DNA from 4 places in the Pseudescherichia vulneris genome. Region 2 is predicted to be linked to each of the others. Evidence: predicted binding sites of a transcription regulator. Region 2 holds the regulator's gene; each other region holds the start of a gene.

What was found. Region 2 encodes PurR, which represses purine synthesis genes. Its sites were predicted from a motif close to CANGCAAACGTTTGCNTG; they were not measured.
Region 1: a site for PurR is predicted at 2,184-2,201, ahead of pyrC (dihydroorotase). Genes of this name have one in related genera too.
Region 3: a site for PurR is predicted at 2,655-2,672, ahead of purT (formate-dependent phosphoribosylglycinamide formyltransferase). Genes of this name have one in related genera too.
Region 4: a site for PurR is predicted at 3,256-3,273, ahead of cvpA (colicin V production protein). Genes of this name have one in related genera too.

The regions. Positions count from the first base shown of each region.
Region 1 is NZ_LR607338.1:1,320,152-1,325,024, forward strand. It holds gene solA (N-methyl-L-tryptophan oxidase) at 1-115, opposite strand, end outside; gene bssS (biofilm formation regulator BssS) at 232-486, opposite strand; gene dinI (DNA damage-inducible protein I) at 755-1,000, opposite strand; gene pyrC (dihydroorotase) at 1,076-2,122, opposite strand; gene FN633_RS05495 (lipoprotein) at 2,250-2,810, opposite strand; gene grxB (glutaredoxin 2) at 2,938-3,585, opposite strand; gene mdtH (multidrug efflux MFS transporter MdtH) at 3,651-4,859, opposite strand.
Region 2 is NZ_LR607338.1:471,212-476,084, reverse strand. It holds gene punR (DNA-binding transcriptional activator PunR) at 1-573, shown strand, start outside; gene purR (HTH-type transcriptional repressor PurR) at 604-1,629, opposite strand; gene cydH (cytochrome bd-I oxidase subunit CydH) at 1,927-2,016, shown strand; gene FN633_RS01850 (MFS transporter) at 2,198-3,364, shown strand; gene FN633_RS01845 (C40 family peptidase) at 3,407-4,252, opposite strand; gene grxD (monothiol glutaredoxin 4) at 4,588-4,873, shown strand, end outside.
Region 3 is NZ_LR607338.1:2,278,182-2,283,054, forward strand. It holds gene ptrB (oligopeptidase B) at 1-1,015, opposite strand, end outside; gene FN633_RS09730 (tellurite resistance TerB family protein) at 1,100-1,759, opposite strand; gene yebF (protein YebF) at 1,855-2,202, opposite strand; gene FN633_RS09740 (YebG family protein) at 2,268-2,576, opposite strand; gene purT (formate-dependent phosphoribosylglycinamide formyltransferase) at 2,708-3,895, shown strand; gene kdgA (bifunctional 4-hydroxy-2-oxoglutarate aldolase/2-dehydro-3-deoxy-phosphogluconate aldolase) at 3,902-4,543, opposite strand; gene edd (phosphogluconate dehydratase) at 4,582-4,873, opposite strand, start outside.
Region 4 is NZ_LR607338.1:3,249,528-3,254,400, reverse strand. It holds gene argT (lysine/arginine/ornithine ABC transporter substrate-binding protein ArgT) at 1-188, opposite strand, end outside; gene FN633_RS13560 (UbiX family flavin prenyltransferase) at 475-1,065, opposite strand; gene purF (amidophosphoribosyltransferase) at 1,161-2,678, opposite strand; gene cvpA (colicin V production protein) at 2,712-3,200, opposite strand; gene dedD (cell division protein DedD) at 3,386-4,090, opposite strand; gene folC (bifunctional tetrahydrofolate synthase/dihydrofolate synthase) at 4,080-4,873, opposite strand, start outside.

The DNA of each region.
Region 1 (4,873 bases), 850 kb from region 2:
GGTGGGGCGGCATATGGGCATCGGTCATCAGCACCTTCAACCCGGCGCGGGTAGCATAATAGCCCGCCGCCGCGCCGACTGAACCGCTGCCGATAATAATTAGATCGTATTTCATTAGGCTCTCCAGGCAAAAACGCGTGCTCAGGAGAGTAATTAACCCGCCGACGTTATACAAGCCAGAAATAAATAAGGCACCCTATGGGTGCCTGTTGGTTGAAAAATGAGCATTCACTAATGCCGCTTGTACTCGTTTTCCTGGTAGTCGCCAGATTCAATTTTGGCAATGCCGGCTTCTAGAATCGATATAAATTGACGAGCAACGTCGGTCGTTAACCACAGAGTCTGTCCGACCTCGGTGTCATCACGGTCGGCGTGATTTGGGGTCTGGTAGTGCAGGCGCAGCATCAGCGCATCGTAACTATCTACGGTGCTGATGTCCCACCCTACGAGCGGATGGGTTTGAATGACTTCATTATTTTTTACCATTTTAACCCCCTAAATGCGTGTGTAGAGACAACGACTCTTGAGGTTCAATGCGTGATTATTGAAGCAACTTAAGTATATCAATAATTAAGCAGATTGCGCCAATAAAAAAATGGGGGACAGTTTTTCTGAACTTTCTTAGAATTTTTTGAACAAGAAAAGGGCTGATTAGGGCTTATTTATTACGGAGATAAGCGGCACCATCAGAATAATGCCTAAAAATGAAAAAAAGCCGGGGCGACCCGGCAAAAGCACAATAGGGAAACAACCATTAATCCTGCGTAAACCAGTCGTCCGCGCTCTCCCAGGTTTGCTGGAGGATCTCGCTAACGCGTTCTTTATCACCTTTGGCACCGCCGAGAACAGAGAGGTTGTTGGCGGCTGCATAGCGGACGGACACCTTGCTTTCGGTATCGGGATAGTCGCTCTGCAGACGGCGGGAGAGTTCGCTTGCCAGCGCGTCAATCGCGCCCGGCGGTAAGGGTGTTGTTTTAGCGATAGTCACTTCGATACGCATGATTGCCCCCTGAGTAATGTACTGTATTTTTATACAGTATAGACGCAGAACTTACAACAGGGAGCAAACTCTTTTTTAGCGACGGATCCGCCAGTTAACGCGCTCGCCCGCCAGGAAAGGGATCAGCGTATCGTCAGTGAGGGTGATGCTTTCCGGCACCTGCTCCTCTTCGCGGACCAGCTCTACGTAACCCTCGTTCACCGGCAGGCCGTAGAAGCGCGGACCGTTAAGCGAACAGAAGCCTTCAAAATGCGCCAGCGCGTTCATCTCTTCAAAGACGGTGGCATAGCTGGCCAGCGCCGTCGGGGCGTTGAAGCAGCCTGCACAGCCGCAGCTGGTCTCTTTACGCAGGCGCGCATGCGGGGCGGAGTCAGTACCAAGGAAGGCTCGCTCGAAGCCGCTGGCGACCAGCTCGCGCAGCGCCTGCTGGTGAACGTTACGCTTGAGGATCGGCAGACAGTAAAGATGCGGGCGTACGCCGCCCACCAGCATATGGTTACGGTTAAACATCAGATGCTGCGGGGTGATGGTGGCCGCCAGCAGCTCATTGCCCTCGCGTACATAGTCGGCTGCATCTTTCGTCGTGATGTGCTCAAACACCACCTTCAGCGCCGGCAGGCGCTGGCGCAGCGGCTCCATCACCGTCTCAATAAAGCGCGCCTCGCGATCGAAGATGTCGATCTCGGCGTGGGTCACTTCGCCGTGCACCAGTAGCGGCATACCCAGCGTCTGCATTCGCTCCAACACCGGCATGATAGCGTCAATGCTGGTCACCCCATGGCTGGAGTTGGTGGTGGCGTTGGCCGGATAGAGCTTGGCTGCGGTAAAGACCCCTTCGCGGAAGCCGCGCTCGACCTCGTTGGGATCCAGCGAGTCGGTAAGGTAACAGGTCATCAGCGGGGTAAAATCGTGGCCGGCAGGAACGGCGGCAAGAATACGCTGGCGGTAGGCGATGGCGGCCTCGACGGTGGTCACCGGCGGAGCCAGGTTTGGCATCACGATAGCGCGGCCATAGGTTTCACTGGTATAGGGCACCACAGTCTTCAACATATCGCCGTCGCGCAGATGTACGTGCCAGTCGTCAGGGCGGCGAATTTTTAAAACCTGGGGTTGTGCTGTCATGGTAGTGCTCCGGCTAAAGTGAAGTCAGTAATGGCTGGTTTTATGCCGGGCACTAAGCATAGGCGTAAACGTTTTCGTTTGCACCTCTTTCCTGACCGAGGTGCAAAAATTACGGTGCGCCTACGGGTCAGTTAACAAAGGGAATAACAATTTCACCCGCTTTAATCTCCAGCCCTTTGGCATACTTTTTCGCCAGCGCTTCGCCCTTGCTGCTGTCTTCGCTCAAGACGTAGGCAGGCTGCTGGTTAAAGTAGTTTTGCAGGGTCTGGTTCAGGTAAGGGATCAGGGTCTGCACCACCGGCTGCATTTTCTGCGGCATTACCGAGGCGTCTACCACCTCCATCTGCTGGAGAAAGATTGCCCCTTTCTCTTTATTAAAGACCGGGAGCGCCTTGAGCTTCAGCTTAACAGTGGCCTGCTGGCTGCCGAACAGAGAGTTAAGATCCAGCCCGGCATCGCCGGAGAGCGTAACTTTGCCCGGATCTTCGCGCCCGATGGCGCTGACCAGGTTATTTAGCACGATATGCGCATCCGCCACGCCTGGCAGGCCAATATCGCGGGAAAAATTATTGTGCTTTTGCAGCGCCTGGTTGATCTCCTGCTCGCTGACGGTGTACTGGGTGAGCTGGTTACAACCTGCCAGCAGGCCGCCTGCGACAAGGGCTGCGGCAAATAAAATCTTCTTCATGGGATCCCTCAAAAGCCATCCATTTATGCCATCGTGACATAAAGCAGCCTGGCGCACCAGCGGGAGGCGTAACAGCAGAAAAGGCTGAAAGCGGTGGCGGAAACCTGCGCTTCCGCCGTACCAGAGGTTAAATTGCGATAGATGAGAGGAGGTTAATTTGCGTCTGCTTGGCCATATTGTCGCGATAGTCGGCGACGCGGGTGGGCCAGACAATACCTGGCACAATCGTCAGGTTACGCAGCAGCGGGAAGAGGTGGATATCATCCTCAGAGAGTTCACCGTTAACCGCGTTGGGCTGGACAATATGCTTATCCAGATCGCGCAGGTCATCGCTGATTTTTTTCACCAGCCCCGGCGTATGGGCAAGATGCTCGCTAAAGTTGCCGATAGCCGCCTCTTTTTTCTTGGTGAAGTAAGCGCGCGCTTCCGGCGTCGCAAACTCATCAAACGGCGCTTTGGCAAAGCGTGGGATCAGCAGGCGATTGGTGTACTCGTTGACCTTGCGCAGCCACGCCTCAATGGCTGGCTTACGTGCGCCGGTCAGCAGCGGCGCGCCGTCGAGTTGGTCAACGTACTTCACAATGTCCAGGCTCTCGGCCATGTAGCGGCTGTCATCTTTTTGCAGGATTGGGGCCATCTTCTGGCCAATCATACGGGTGGGCGTGGCTTCATCATCGTTGAGCAACACGTTAAGTTCGACCGGCAGATTTTTCAGGCCGAAGATCATGCGGGCTTTCAGGCAGTACGGGCAGTGGTCGTAAATATAGAGCTTCACGTTTCCCCTCCAGGTGATGGTTGTCCGTAACCATCAGTATGGAAGAGAAAAAAGCGCCTTTCAAATCAGGCCTCCGGTTCGAGCACCCCAGGCCGGGGATGCCGGGGGCTGAACTGCCACCACAGCGCAAAGAGCGTTATCAGGCCAATCGCCGACAGCATCATCCACGGCAGCTCGGGCTGGCTGAAGGCTTTTCCGGCGTCGAACAGCCAGCCACCCCCCGCGTAGCCAAGGAATCCCCCGAAGGCGAGACCCAGGCGGCTAAAGCCCATATAGCTGCCCCGTGCCCGGGCGTCCGCCAGCTCGGCGCTCAGCGTTTCCCGCGCCGGTTCGGCAATAATCGAGCCGATATAAAACGTGCAAATTAATGTAAAGAGCTGTTGTAGCGAGCTCACCATGCCAATCGGCAGCAGGCTGAAGGTCATAAACAGCAGGCCAGCCATCAGGCGCTGCTCAAGGCGAAAGCGTTTTTCGCTCCAGCGGGCGAGCGGGTAGAGCAGGGTCAGCGACAGGCTTGCCTCAATGGCATACATCCACTTCACCGCTGCGGGGGAGCCAGCGATGTCGTTCACCATGATCGGCAGCATCAGCATCACCTGCACGGCCAGCATGTAGTAGCCGGTTAAGGTAAGAACGTAAGTCACGAAGCGTTTGTCGCCCATTACCCGGCTAAGCCCCTCCCGCACCGGGGTTTTCACCGTCGAGAGCCGCCACGCTGGCAGCAGCCAGGCGTTGAAGGCGGCGCAGAGGACAAAGATCACCGCGCCGGTGGCGCACACGAGGCGGAAATCGTACTGCAGCAGCCAGCTGCCAAGCAGGGCACCGATCACCGCCCCGGCGCTGTCCTGCATCATCAGCAGCGAGAAGAAACGTCCGCGCAGGTGCGGACGGATCAGCTTAACCACCAGCGCCGAGCGCGGCGGATCGAACAGCGTGCCGCCGAGGCCGGAGAGGATGCACGAGCTCCAGAGCAGCCACGGCTCCTGCGCCACGGCCATGGTGGCAAACCCGGCAGCCCGCAGCAGCATGCCGGTGACGATCATCGGCTTAGCACCAAAGCGGTCGGCGATAGCACCGCCGAAGATCCCCAGCCCCTGCTGAATAAGCTGACGCAGGCCGAGGGCAATCCCCACCATCAGGGCGGCCCAGCCGAGCTGATCCACAAAACGAATAGAAATAAGCGGGAAGACAACGAAAAAGCCCAGCACAACCAGCATATTATCGATGAGCAGGAAATATTTACCCAGGCGCCTGGCCTGCGATACGCGGGACATCTCCCCTCCTGGGA
Region 2 (4,873 bases):
TTCTACCGGCACTTTTCAGACGTGGAGCTGCTGGTGTCGAAAGAGGTATTTAATGGCGTCTGGGATGCGCTGGCCGATGGGCGCGTGGAGCTGGCCATCGGGGCGACCCAGGCCATACCGGTGGGCGGGCGCTTTGCCTTTCGCGATATGGGAATGCTCAACTGGCGCTGCGTGGTGGCCGCTCATCACCCGCTGGCGGGCAGGCGTGGCCCGCTGAGTGACGATCTTCTGCGCGGCTGGCCATCGCTGGTGTGGGAAGATACCTCCCGTCTGCTGCCTAAAAGGATCACCTGGCTGCTGGACAACCAGCGGCGAATGGTGGTGCCGGACTGGACCTCTTCAGCAGAATGCCTGAGCGCCGGACTGTGCATCGGTATGGTGCCAGGCCATTTTGCGCGGCCGTGGCTCGATCGCGGCGAGTGGGTGGAGCTCCAGCTGGAAGAGTCGTTTCCGGATGCTGCTTGCTGCCTGACCTGGCAGCAAAACGATAATTCCCCCGCGCTGGGCTGGCTGCTGGACTATTTAGGCGATAGCGAAACGCTTAATCGGGAGTGGCTGCGGGAGCCTGAGTAACCGGCTCCCGAGGTTTTTAGCGGTGCGATCTTAACGGCGATAGTCGCGGAAGGGACCGTCAGCGACCGAGCGGCGCTCGATCAGTCGAGGATGAACCTCAATCGACTGGGACTCTTCACGCTTATTCACGATGCGATCCATCAGCATATTAAAGGCGGTTTCCCCCAGCGAGTCTTTGGGCTGGTGGATGGTAGTCAGTGCAGGGGTGAAGAACCGGGCGTTACGCACGTTATCATAGCCGATTAGCGAGACATCCTGTGGCACGCGCAGCCCCATCTCGTCAACGGCGCAGAGCGCGCCCATCGCCATCACATCGCCGCCGCAGAATACGGCAGTAGGGCGGTGCGATTGGGAGAGGATCTGCTGCATCGCGCGGTAGCCGGATTCAGGTTCAAAGTCGCCCTGTACAATCCAGTTCTCCGGCACGCTGATCAGCGCCTCTTCCATGGCTTTCATAAAACCAGCCAGACGACCCGCGCCGGTATTGCGCTCAAGCGGGCCAGGGATCACGCCAATCTCACGATGGCCGCGCTCGACCAAATAGCGACCAGCCATATACCCGCCTTCAAAGGCGTTATCGATCACCGAGTCAGTAAAGTCTGCTTTTGCCTCACCCCAGTCCATCACGACCATGGGGATATGGCGATACTCCTCCAGCATGCTCAGCAGCGGGGCGGGGTACTCGGAACACATCACCAGCAGGCCATCGACGCGCTTCTGCGCCATCATCGACAGATAGGCACCCTGCTTCTCCAGGTTGTTCCAGGCATTACCCAGGATCAGGGTGTAGCCTTTTTGGAAGCAGTTCTTCTCTACCGCCTCGATAATCTCGGCAAAGTAGGGCGCTTCGCTGCTGGTCGCCAGCAGGCCGATCGATTTGGTATGGTTAACCTTCAGGCTGCGGGCCACGGCGCTGGGTGAATAGTGCAGCTCTTTAATGGCTGCCCATACCGCGTTACGCGTCTCTTCTGCCACAAAGCGAGTTTTGTTAATAACATGTGATACGGTTGTGGTGGAAACGTTTGCTCGTTTCGCTACGTCTTTTATAGTTGCCATTCAATGTCACTCCAAACCACGACGTAAGCTCCTGAAAATAGTGTAGGTAAACGTTTGCCTCTACTCAGCCTGCACGCAACTTTTGGGGATGCGATTCGCCGGGAAAACGACACGGAACGTCAGGAGGGGTCTATGGCCGGTACGCGAATAAATTTAGCGTGGAATTTTGTCTTATCTTGATGAAAAGGGGAAGCGTTAAAACGCATATCACCCCAAATCAAAGAAGATTTTTGCCCATAAATGTGTAAAAATGCGCAAGCTCACTTTTTGTGGGGTAATAAGAATGGAGAGAAATTGATGAGTGCAGATCTGAAGTTTTCCCTGATGACCACCGTTGTTGTGCTGGGCCTGATTGTTGCCGGTGCGCTGACCGCTGCGTTAAATTGATTCAGTATGAGGGAGAGTCCTCTCCCTCTGCTTGTTATCTCCGCTACTCCCCTGCTAATTGTTAGCAAAATGGCAATAAACTTTTGTTAGTTTGATAACTTCTGTTTTTTTGTGATAAATGTCATGCTTTTGGCTTCTGTGACGGTGTCGCCTGTCGACACGGCAATTCTGGAGTCAAAATATGAAAATCAACTTTCCCCTGCTGGCCCTGGCGATAGGGGCATTTGGCATCGGTACCACCGAGTTCTCCCCGATGGGCCTGCTGCCGACGATCGCTCGTGGGGTAGATGTCTCTATACCGGCAGCGGGAATGCTCATCAGCGCCTACGCCATTGGCGTGATGGTGGGGGCCCCGCTAATGACGCTGCTGCTCTCCCATCGCGCCCGTCGTAGCGCGCTGATCTTCCTGATGGCTATCTTTACCCTGGGCAACGTGCTGTCCGCACTCTCTCCTGACTATACCACCCTGCTGCTGTCGCGCATTATCACCAGCCTTAACCACGGGGCCTTCTTTGGCCTGGGATCGGTGGTGGCGGCCAGCGTCGTGCCTAAAGAGAAGCAGGCCAGCGCGGTGGCAACCATGTTTATGGGGCTGACCATCGCCAACATCGGCGGCGTACCGGCGGCCACCTGGCTGGGTGAAACCATCGGCTGGCGAATGTCGTTTCTTGCCACGGCGGGTCTCGGCGTGATCTCGATGCTTAGCCTATTCTTCTCTCTGCCAAAAGGCAGCGCCGGGCAGCGTCCGGATGTGCGTAAAGAGCTGGCCGTGCTGGTGCGTCCGCAGGTGCTGTCGGCTTTACTGACCACCGTGCTGGGCGCGGGGGCGATGTTTACGCTCTATACCTATATCGCACCGGTACTGCATGAGATCGCTCATGCCACGCCGCTGTTTGTGACTGCAATGCTGGTGCTGATCGGGGTTGGCTTCTCCATCGGCAACTACCTCGGCGGCAAGCTGGCGGATCGCTCCGTAAGCGGCACCCTTAAAGGCTTTTTCCTGCTGCTGATCGTTATCATGCTGGCCATTCCGCTTCTGGCCCGTAGCGAGCTGGGTGCGGCGGTGAGCATGGTCATCTGGGGTGCAGCGACCTTTGCCGTGGTGCCACCGCTGCAGATGCGCGTGATGCGTGTGGCTCATGAAGCGCCAGGCCTGTCGTCATCCGTTAATATCGGAGCCTTTAACCTGGGCAATGCGCTGGGTGCAGCGGCAGGTGGGGCGGTGATCTCCGGCGGGCTGGGGTATAGCGTGGTACCCGTTACCGGGGCGCTGATTGCAGTGCTGGCGCTGTTGCTGGTGCTGGTCTCTGGACGGGGCAAAGCCGAACGCGAATACGCGGTGGAGTAAACGTAAAGAAAGTGTCCTGCCGCAGACCGGCAGGACACTGAATTAACGAAGGGTTTTAGAGGTCATCACCCGGCGCGCGCCCACGTAGTGGCGCTGCCAGTAATCTTCGCTCAGGGAGGTGATCTGAATATCCTGGCCGCTGCGCGGAGACTGGATGAATTTACCGTTACCGACGTAGACGCCGACGTGATCGGCGGTGCCCCGGCCCTGGGTGCGGAAGAAGACCAGATCGCCACTCTGCAACTCACCGGTGTCGACCGGAGAAGCATCGCGCAGGTGATACATCTCATTGGCCGTGCGCGGGATGCGGAACTTGACCAGATCTTTATAGGCGTAATAGACCAGACCGCTGCAGTCAAAGCCGGTACGCGGGGAGGAGCCACCCCAGCGATAGGGCTTGCCGATCTGATCCATCAGTTTATTCATGGCGGTTTTCTGTGCTTTTTGCATCCGCGCCTTATGCAGATCCGCCAGCGTCTCTGGCTTATCGCCTTTTACCTTCACGCAGCGTGTCTTGTGGCCTTTACGCGCGGTGCACTTTTCCGCTAAAGCGACGGCGGCAATCTTGTCTGGGCTGGTTTTCGTGCGGCGAGAGGCGACTTTACTGGCTTTCGCGCTGTTTGATGCGCGCTTGGTGCTGGAGGAGGCGGTTTTAGCGGTGCTTGCCTTTTTACTGGTTTTTTTCGTTGTGTTTTTTGCAGTGCCACTGCTTTTCTTTGAAGTCTTTTGGTTAGTGCTTTTACTGTTTCGCTCTGATGCTTTTGCCAAATGCGTTTTTTGCACGGCAGAGGGCCGCGCCTGTTCTGATGCCCCGGCCAGCGGCGAGAACGTCAGCGAGGCAAAAACTAAAGCACAGAGCGTGATCGAGATTTTATTTATCCGCGCCACTGAGCAATCCCCTGAGTCAGTCAAGTAACGAATACGACATGCGTGTGATTTACAAAACTCGTCGATTCTAAAGCATAAAATGGCAAAAAGTTAATAAACTTTTTGCATCACAGCTCTGTTTCGTTAGCAAGCGCAAAAAAAAGCATCAGTTATCCCGCTTTAACGCTCACGAGATGACCAGTTGTGAAGGCCCTGGCGCTAAGCAGCACAATTTTTACGGCAACTTTATCCTTCAGGCGATAAACTAACGGTTGGTGAACAAAATGTTATTTTACCTGCTGGTGTGAAAAGCTAGAATGTCACACCACGCCGTAAGACGTTAAGGAAGTAAGACAATGAGCACAACCGTAGAGAAAATTCAGCAGCAGATCGCTGAAAACCCGATCCTTCTGTATATGAAAGGCTCCCCTAAGCTGCCGAGCTGCGGCTTCTCCGCCCAGGCCGTGCAGGCGCTCTCCGCGTGCGGCGAGCGTTTTGCCTATGTTGATATCCTGCAGAACCCGGACATCCGCGCTGAACTGCCAAAATACGCTAACTGGCCGACCTTCCCACAGCTGTGGGTTGACGGCGAACTGGTTGGCGGCTGCGATATCATCATTGAGATGTACCAGCGCGGCGAGC
Region 3 (4,873 bases), 1.8 Mb from region 2:
TGGTTAAGCCACGCTGGCGCTCTTCCACCACCAGCCAGTCGGTAAACAGCGTAAAGCCCTCCAGCATAATGTGATCCCGGGGCGGGATCAGCACCTCCCACTGCTTATCATTACGCACCTTAGTGCGATAGAGACCGAAGTTTTTCCCTTCGCGGTTTGAGCGCAGATAGAACGTGTGCTGGTAGTGGTCGAGGTTGTACTCGTGATCTTTGCGCCGGGGCAGAAACATGATCGGCTGGGCATCCGGCAGCTCGGCATCCAGCAGCAGACATTCGCTGGTGGTGGCGCTGGCCAGATAGATAATCACATAGTGCTGGGAGGTCGTCTTATGCAGGCTGACGTAGTAGGTCTCGTCCTTCTCCTCGTAGACCAGCTCATCCTGGCAGGCAGGCGTACCGATGGTGTGTCGCCATACCTGATAAGGCAGCAGCGTTTTGGCATGCTTGCGCACGTAGTAGAGCGTTTCGGAGTCGTTGATCCAGACGAAGTCAGGCGTGACGTTATCCAGCATCTCTGGATACCAGTTCCCGGTTTCCAGATTACGAAAACGCAGGCCATACTGCCGCCGGGAGAGGTAGTCCTCTGCCAGCGCCATGATCTTATTATCTGGCGACACGGCAAGCCCGCCCAGGGTATAGAACTCACTGTGAGCGGCCCGCTTGTTGGCATCCAGCAGCACCTGCCACTCATCCCACTCGCTGCTGAGCACCGACTGGCGCTGATAGATGGCGTACTCGCATCCCGGCTCATAGACGTGCCGGTAGCGGTAGCCGTTGCGGGTGTAGGAGGCGGAAACTTCGCGCTGGGGAAGTCGGTCGACAATCTCTTTAAGCAGGCGCTCCTGTAACACCTGCTGCGAGGCCATGATGTCGCGCCCGTAGTCATTCTCCTGGTGCAAATAATCCAGGACATCCTGATCCGAACGCGTATCGTCGCGCAGCCAGTAGTAGTCGTCTGTTCGCATATCGCCATGCAGAGTCATGACGTGCGGTACTGTTTTTGCTTTTGGTGGCATAGCGTTATCTTTTCAGTTTACACCCTATAAGGGTGGCAAAACCCACGCATGTTGCAAGCGAAACGCGCCACCAACGCGTGTAAGCTAGCCTGGCAGCGCGCTTTTTTGCGCTTTCAAGTCCTGTTCAATGCCGTCGCGCACGTCCTGGGGGATCTTCAAGGCATCACCGAGGGCGTTAAGATAGCTACGCTCCATAAAGTGATCGATATCGATAGCCGCACAGCTGAGGAAGTACAGCTCCAGCGCCTCCTCCTCGTTACGCACGTCACGGGCTAACCGCTGAGGATCGAGCGGCTGCTCGATAGCCTGCGCCACCAGCGCTCTACCCTGCTCCTCAACGCCCGCCTCCCGCATTTGCGCATCGATGGCCTCACGCTCGCGGGCATCAATGTGGCCGTCGCTTTTCGCGGCAAAGACCAGCGCCAGGATCAGACGTTCGGTGCGCACATCCAGCGGCGAGCTCTGCTGACCAAACTGCGGCTCATCCTGGTGCGTACTGCGCACGCGGTCTTTATATTTGTTCCACAGCACCGTGCCGGCAACGGCCCCGCCACCCATCAGCAGCGCGCTGGTTCCATATTTCGTGAGCAGCTTACGGGAAGAGGAGTTCGAGACCAGCAGGCCCGCCAGGCCACCCAGTGCGCCGGGCACCAGCAGCTTGCTCAATCCCTGCCCGTCACCCGATGAGGCGGACGCCCCTTTCTGGCCCAGCAACGACTGCAATTGATTCATCCAGTTAGTCATAGTTCCCCCCGATTATTCTGTGTCAAACCACAGAGTAAGCGAGGGGTTGTCAGGAAATGTCTAAGCTGACTAAAGAAGCGAAAATACGGGGAGGGTTAACGATGGGTATAGACGGCCTTGCCGCCTTTGCAGTCTACCGCCACCTGGTAGTGAATATCGGTGTTTTTACCGCGAACGGTCAGCGGAACGGTCCACTTATCCTCTTGCCCGGTAATCTCTTTGACGTTGACCCAGGCAACGGGATCGGCCTGCCCCAACGTCTCTTGATCGTCGGCCCAGCGCGCAATGCGGTTTTGCTGATAGTCACGCTTGACGCTGGCGGCGATACCGGCGGCATCTAGCCCTTCGCAGCTGGGAAACTTCACTGATTTACTCTTGGCAGCCTGTACGCTAACGCTGCCGGCCAGCAGGGCAAGGCCGAGCAGTAATCCTAATTTGTTCATGCTTATCTCCTGTGCGCATAACCCACACAAAGCATGGTACAAATTACCGGCAGCGCAAGCTGCGGTTAGGCTACTTTGCTACGCTTCGCCGTCGGCATATCCGTTACGGTATCGCTTTTGATTGGCGCGGCATCAGGATCCGGCAGCTTACCGGAGCGGAAGACCGCACTGAGGGTCTCTTTCTGCTCTGCCAGCCACAGCGCCATCTGCTCGCGCTGCGCGTCATCAAACGCAACGGGGGCGTTTACCAGCACGCCTTCCAGTACTTCCGCCAGATCGAGCATTTTGTCGTACGCATCGGCTTCCTTTTTGCTGGCAAAAGACATTTTTTCCTCACCTTCGCGGATTACCACGTATTTGACTTCAACCGCCATAATGCAGCCTCATTTACCTGTTTATTTATACAGTATTATAGTAAGCATTTCCCTGCAGGAATGCAAGCCGAAAAAAGACACGCAAACGTTTTCGTGTATAATAGTCCGAAATTTTTAACCGGGTGGATAGTATGACTTTTTTAGGTACGGCGCTGCGTCCGGCAGCCACGCGTGTAATGCTGTTGGGCTCTGGTGAGCTGGGTAAAGAGGTGGCGATTGAGTGCCAGCGTCTGGGCATTGAAGTGATTGCGGTGGACCGCTATGCAGACGCCCCGGCAATGCACGTCGCCCATCGTTCGCACGTGATCAACATGCTGGACGGCGAGGCGTTAAAAACTTTGGTGGCGCAGGAGAAACCGGATTTTATCGTGCCGGAGATCGAGGCTATCGCCACCGATACGCTGCTTGAGCTTGAGGCCCAGGGCCAGCAGGTGGTGCCCTGCGCCCGTGCCGCGAAGCTGACTATGAACCGGGAGGGGATCCGCCGCCTGGCGGCTGAAGAGCTGGGCCTACCTACTTCAACCTACCGCTTCGCCGACAGCGAAACCGCATTTCAAGAGGCGGTTGCTGCGCTCGGGCTACCGTGCATTATCAAACCGGTGATGAGCTCCTCTGGCAAGGGCCAGAGCTTTATTCGCAGTGCCGATCAGCTACATGATGCCTGGCAGTACGCCCAACTCGGCGGGCGCGCTGGAGCGGGACGCGTCATTGTCGAAGGCGTGGTTAAGTTTGACTTTGAAATTACCCTCCTTACCGTGAGCGCCGTTGACGGGGTGCACTTCTGTGACCCTATCGGCCATCGCCAGGAGGATGGCGACTACCGTGAATCCTGGCAGCCGCAGCAGATGAGCGAGCTGGCTCTCTCCCGCGCCCAGGCCATTGCTCAGGAAGTCGTGCTGGCGCTAGGCGGCTACGGGCTGTTCGGCGTGGAGCTGTTTGTCTGCGGTGATGAGGTGATCTTCAGCGAGGTATCACCGCGTCCACACGATACCGGCATGGTCACGCTGATCTCCCAGGATCTCTCAGAGTTTGCTCTGCACGTACGCGCCTTTATGGGTCTGCCGGTAGGCGGCGTGCGTCAGTACGGCCCGTCCGCCTCAGCGGTGATCCTGCCTGTGTTGAAGAGCGATAACGTGATCTTTGATAACGTGCAGGCGGCGGTGGGTACGGGCCTTCAGCTGCGCCTGTTCGGCAAGCCGGAGATCGATGGCACGCGGCGCTTAGGCGTGGCGTTAGCCACCGGTGAAAGCGTAGAGGATGCGGTAGAGCGCGCGAAACATGCTGCTGCCAGCGTGGTGCCCGTTTTTGTTGGGATATGACAACGATTACTGCTGCGCGCCTTCTACCGCTTCGCGAGCCAGCTTGGTAATGCGATCGTAGTCACCCGCTTCCAGCGCGTCAGCCGGTACCAGCCATGAGCCACCGATGCACAGCACGCTTTTCAGCGCCAGGTAGTCACGGTAGTTCGCCGGAGAGATGCCGCCGGTCGGGCAGAAACGCACCTGCGAGAACGGGCCAGCAATCGCCTGCAGTGCTTTGGTGCCGCCGTTAGCTTCCGCTGGGAAGAATTTGAACTCTTTCAGACCGTAGTCGAGGCCGAGCATCAGTTCAGACACGGTGCTGATGCCTGGGATCAGCGGAATGGTGCCTTCAGTTGCTGCCTTCAGCAGCGGCTCGGTCAGGCCCGGGCTGATAGCAAACTGCGCGCCGGCTTCGGTCACTTCCGCCAGCTGCTGCGGGTTCAGTACCGTACCGGCACCAATGATTGCTTCCGGGACTTCTTTCGCAATGGCGCGGATCGCATCCATGGCGCAGGCGGTACGCAGAGTGACTTCCAGCACGCGAACGCCACCGGCCACCAGGGCTTTCGCCATCGGTACAGCATGTTCCAGTTTGTTCACCACGATAACCGGTACAACAGGACCCGTTTTCAGGATTGCTTCAGCACTCGTTTTCCAATTTTTCATCAGAGTTTTTCTCTCGCCCGATCTAAAAATTAATCAGTTTAAAAAGTGATACAGGTTGCGCCCTGCTCCGCACCGGAGAGCTTTTCACGCAGTGCGCTAAACATTTCGCGGCCAGTACCGACACGCGCGCTACTCAGGTCAGGAATGTGCGGCTGACGTGCAGCAAGCTCGGTTTCATCCACCAGCAGAGTGAGCTCCCCTGTCTGTCCATTTACGCGGATGATATCGCCCTCGCGTACTTTTGCCAGCAACCCGCCATCATACGCTTCTGGTGTCACATGGATCGCCGACGGTACTTTACCTGATGCGCCGGAGAGCCGTCCATCGGTG
Region 4 (4,873 bases), 2.8 Mb from region 2:
ATACGCTTGCACATCTCGTTACCGAGGTCGATATCAAAGCCGACAAACTCACCCTTCGCGTCTTTAGACGAGAATGGCGCATAGGTTGCGTCCGTACCAATGCGCACGGTCTGGGGAAGCGCAGCGTAAACGCTGGCGGCGCTGGAGAGTCCCAGCAGTAAAGAGAGAGCTACAGCCGTCTTCTTCATACATTACCCTCGAGTTTCTGATTTTATTATCTATTGCGTGTTGTTGTTGTCTAACGTTGAGTTGTGTTACCCGCTGATGCTTGCACGTCTTATGCCACTTTCTCATAACGAATAATAATCGCTATCAGAAATGTTAATAAAAGGTTGCAGCATTACCGTTAGGGTGAAAGATAGCAGGTCTGCTAAATGAACCGCAGCGTTACAAACTGAAAACAGCGGTTAAATGTCGAGGATATGATCGCGCTTGCAGATTTGCCCTGAAACAGGGCAATCCAGGTGAGGTGCACTATTTTGACGCATTGGAAGCAGCGGGTCCCTGCCAGCGGGTAAAGAGATCTTCCGGCAGGTCAATGTCGAACTGATCGATCACGCGATTGACCGTCTGGTTGATGATGTCATCGAGGGTCTGCGGGCGGTGATAGAAGGCCGGGACCGGGGGCATGATTGCTGCGCCCAGCTCCGCAGCCTGGGTCATCAGCCGCAGATGGCCAAGATGCAGCGGCGTTTCCCGTACGCAGAGCACTAACGGACGGCGCTCTTTCAGCACGACGTCCGCCGCGCGGGTCAGCAGGCTGTCGGTATAGCTGTGAACGATGCCGGAGAGGGTTTTAATAGAACAGGGAAGGATCACCATGCCGGCGGTCTTAAACGAGCCGGAGGAGATACTGGCAGCGATATCACGCGAGTCATGTACCACGTCGGCGAGCGCCTGCACGTCACGCAGGGAGAGATCGGTCTCTAGCGCCAGCGTCTGGCGGGCGGCGTTGCTCATCACCAGATGGGTTTCCACCTCAGCCACGTCGCGCAGCACCTGCAGCAGACGCACGCCGTAGATGGCCCCGCTGGCACCCGAGATGCCAATAATCAGTCGTTTCATATTCCCGTCCTTTTACTTACGTGAGAGGACTTTGCCGGATTATGGCGGACGTTGCAACGTTGAAGCGCCCCGCGAATGCAGGGCGCAAGAGAGAATTAACCCTCGTTATGCATCTCTAAGCTTTCGAGATCGTTTTGCATCTGCACGGCTTTGACATCGTCATTGCGCAGGGAGTCGAGGTAGTCGAGGTACTGCTGGTTAACGTCTTTGGTCACGTAGATGCCGTTGAACACCGAGCACTCAAACTGCTGGATATCCGGGTTCTCGGCGCGCACGGCGTCGATGAGATCGTTGAGGTCCTGGAAGATCAGGCCATCAGCGCCGATGATCTGGCGGATCTCGTCCACTTCACGCCCGTGGGCGATCAGCTCGTTTGCCGTCGGCATATCGATGCCGTAGACGTTTGGGAAGCGGATCTCCGGTGCCGCAGAGGCGAGGTAAACTTTCTTCGCCCCGGCTTCGCGTGCCATCTCAATGATCTGCTCCGAGGTGGTACCGCGCACGATGGAGTCATCCACCAGCAGCACGTTCTTGTCGCGGAACTCGGCGCGGTTAGCGTTCAGCTTGCGGCGCACGGATTTACGACGCAGCTGCTGGCCCGGCATGATAAAGGTGCGGCCAACGTAGCGGTTCTTCACGAAGCCCTGACGGTAGGGTTTATCCAGAATGTGGGCGATCTCCAGTGCGATATCGCAGGAGGTCTCCGGGATCGGGATCACCACATCAATGTCGAGATCTTCCCACTCGCGGGCAATCTTCGCCCCCAGCTTTTTACCCATATTGACGCGGGCGCTGTAGACGGAGATCTTGTCGATAAAGGAGTCCGGACGGGCGAAGTAGACGTACTCAAACAGGCACGGGTTACTGACCGGGTTGTCGGCACACTGGCGGGTAGAGAGCTGGCCTTTTTCAGTGATATAGACCGCTTCACCCGGCGCGACGTCACGCAGGAATTCAAAGCCCAGCGTATCCAGTGCCACGCTCTCAGAGGCCATCATGTACTCGGTGCGGCCGTCGCCGATGTCACGCTTGCCCAGCACCAGCGGACGGATGCCGTTGGGATCGCGGAAGCCGACCATGCCGTGGCCGATAATCATCGCGATGCAGGCGTACGCGCCGCGGATCTGGCGGTTAGTCGCGGCGATAGCGGCAAAAATGTTGTCCGCCTCTAACGGGTAGTGGCGGAAGTTATCCAGCTCGCTGGCGAAAATATTGAGCAGGATTTCAGAGTCGGAGGTGGTGTTGATGTGGCGACGCTTCTCCTGGAACAGCTTCTTACGCAGCTCGTGGGCGTTGGTCAGGTTGCCGTTGTGGGCAAGCGTGATGCCATACGGCGAGTTGACGTAGAAGGGCTGGGCTTCAGACGCGCTGGAGCTACCAGCTGTTGGGTAGCGCACATGGCCGATACCCATATTCCCCTGGAGGCGCTGCATGTGGCGGGCTTCAAATACATCGCTAACCATCCCGTTCGCTTTACGTAAACGGAAGCAGTTGTTTTCATCGATAGTGATGATGCCTGCGGCATCTTGACCACGGTGCTGAAGCACCGTTAACGCGTCATAAATCGACTGGTTTACCGGCATAACACCGGCGATACCGACAATACCGCACATACGTCTTTTCCTCGCTAGGCCACATCACAGGGCTTACGCCCTGGGCAAAAAACTAGACGAGCTTTGCAGATAGTCAAAGAACCACCTGATGATGACACTGAACTGCGGGATCAGCTGCGAACGCTGCCAGTCATCGCTTTTCGAGAACCCGGTAAAGGTATCGAGAAAGAACAGGATTGCGGCAACAATCAGCGCCCCACGTAGCGCACCGAAGCAAATCCCCAACACCCTGTCGGTTCCCGACAGGCCGGTTTTATCCACCAGGGTGCCGAAAATGTAGTTAACGATAGCGCCGACAATCAGCGTTGCGATAAACAGTACTGCGATAGCAATTCCGTTCCGCACCAGTGCGTCTTCAAAGCCCGTGAACCAAACAGACAGGTAAGTGTAGTAATGACTGGCAACAAAGAAAGCACAACCCCATGTCACCAGCGATAACGCTTCACGTACAAAGCCACGGATCAGGCTAACCAGACAGGAAAAACCTATTACCGCGATGATGGCGTAATCAATCCAGACCATATGTGTCCCATGATTTTACGCCCTGTCGTCCAGTTCGGGGCGCATTCTAACAGAAAAAGAAAACGTTTGCGTAGCGATTTCCGTGCCGCGCGAAAATAAAAATGGCGCTGAAAAAATATTCAACGCCATCAGACCTTTTGCCTTTTGAGGCCTGCCGGTCGCGCTTTTTTTAACCTGCTAAAGGATCAGTTTGCGCTGTAGTTCATCACCACGCCGCTTAAGCCTGAGAGCTGTTTTAACTCACCAAGCGATCCTTTTAGCTTGTCTCTGGAGGCGTCCGGGCCGACCAGAATGCGGGTTATTTTACCCTGTACCGGCGTATTTGGAATAGTGTAAACGCGATACCCTGCTCCACGCAGTTTGCCAACGATCTCGGTGACCTTATCGGCATTTTTCAACGCCCCAAGCTGGACGACCCAGGCTTTGCCGGTTGGCGCAGGCTTCTCCTCCGCCGCCGGTTTAGGCGGGACCACCGGCGCGTCGTTCGCGGCGGCTAACTGCTCGCTGGCCCGGTCACGCTGCGGCTGCGGCTGTGGCTTAGGCTGTGCCTTTTCCACCGGCTTCGCTTTCGGCGTCTCTACCGGGTACTGCTCCGCCTCAAGCGCGCTGCCTTCAAGCGCCTGGCGAGACGTGTCCAGCGACGGCGCGGCGGCATCGCCCGCCCGCACCTCTTCCGCAGCGCCCTCCGGCGGCTGGGCCGGTAGCGCCTGCGCTGCCGCCGGCATCATATCCGGCTCGTCGCGATCGCCCGGCTTCGGCACCAGCGGTATCGCCGCAAACTCGTCCTGATAGTGTTTTTTCTGCCCGTCAAGCAGCCCTGGCAGGATAATCACCCCCAGCGCCACCAGCACAATGGTTCCCATTAAACGGTTCTGAAACTTACTTGCCACCTGCTCTCCCCGCGTCCATCGCTTCCATGACATGTGCCACCGTGTGGAATGAACCACACACCAGCACGGTATCTTCAGGTCTGGCATCCGCCATCGCCGCGCGCCACGCCTGCTCGACGTCAGCAAATGCCGCCCCGCCTTTCAGATGGGCCAGCAGCTGCTCCGCCGTCGCGCCACGTGGCCCTTCCAGAGGGGCACAATACCAGCTATCGACGCAGCGCTCCAGACAGGCCAGCGTGCCGCCAATGTCTTTATCATGCAGCATCCCGACCACCGCCAGCACGCGCCCGTGGGACGGCAGCGCCGTCAGCCGCTCGGCCAGGTAGGCCGCCGCGTGCGGGTTATGCGCCACGTCGAGGATCAGGCGCGGTGATTCGCTCACCGTCTGAAAACGCCCCGGCAGGATCGCCCCGGCGATGCCGTCGCGGATCGCCTGCTCGCTTACCGTCAGTCCGCTGGCCCGCAGCGCCGCCAGGGCGGTCGCCGCATTGGGCTGTGGAACCTGAGGCAGCGGCAGCGCGCATAGCTCGCCCGCGGCATCCTGAAATGTCCAGCTATTATCCGCTACCGCGTAGTGCCAGTCGACCCCGCGACGCAGCAGGTTGGCTCCCTTCTCGCTCGCCACCTCGGCAATGGTATGCGGCATATCGGGTTCACCCACCACCGCAGGTTTGCCGCCGCGGAAGATCCCGGCTTTTTCCCGGCCAATGCTTTCGCGATCCGGCCCCAGCCAGTCGGTATGATCGAGGGCGATGCTGGTGACCACCGCCACGTCGGCATCCA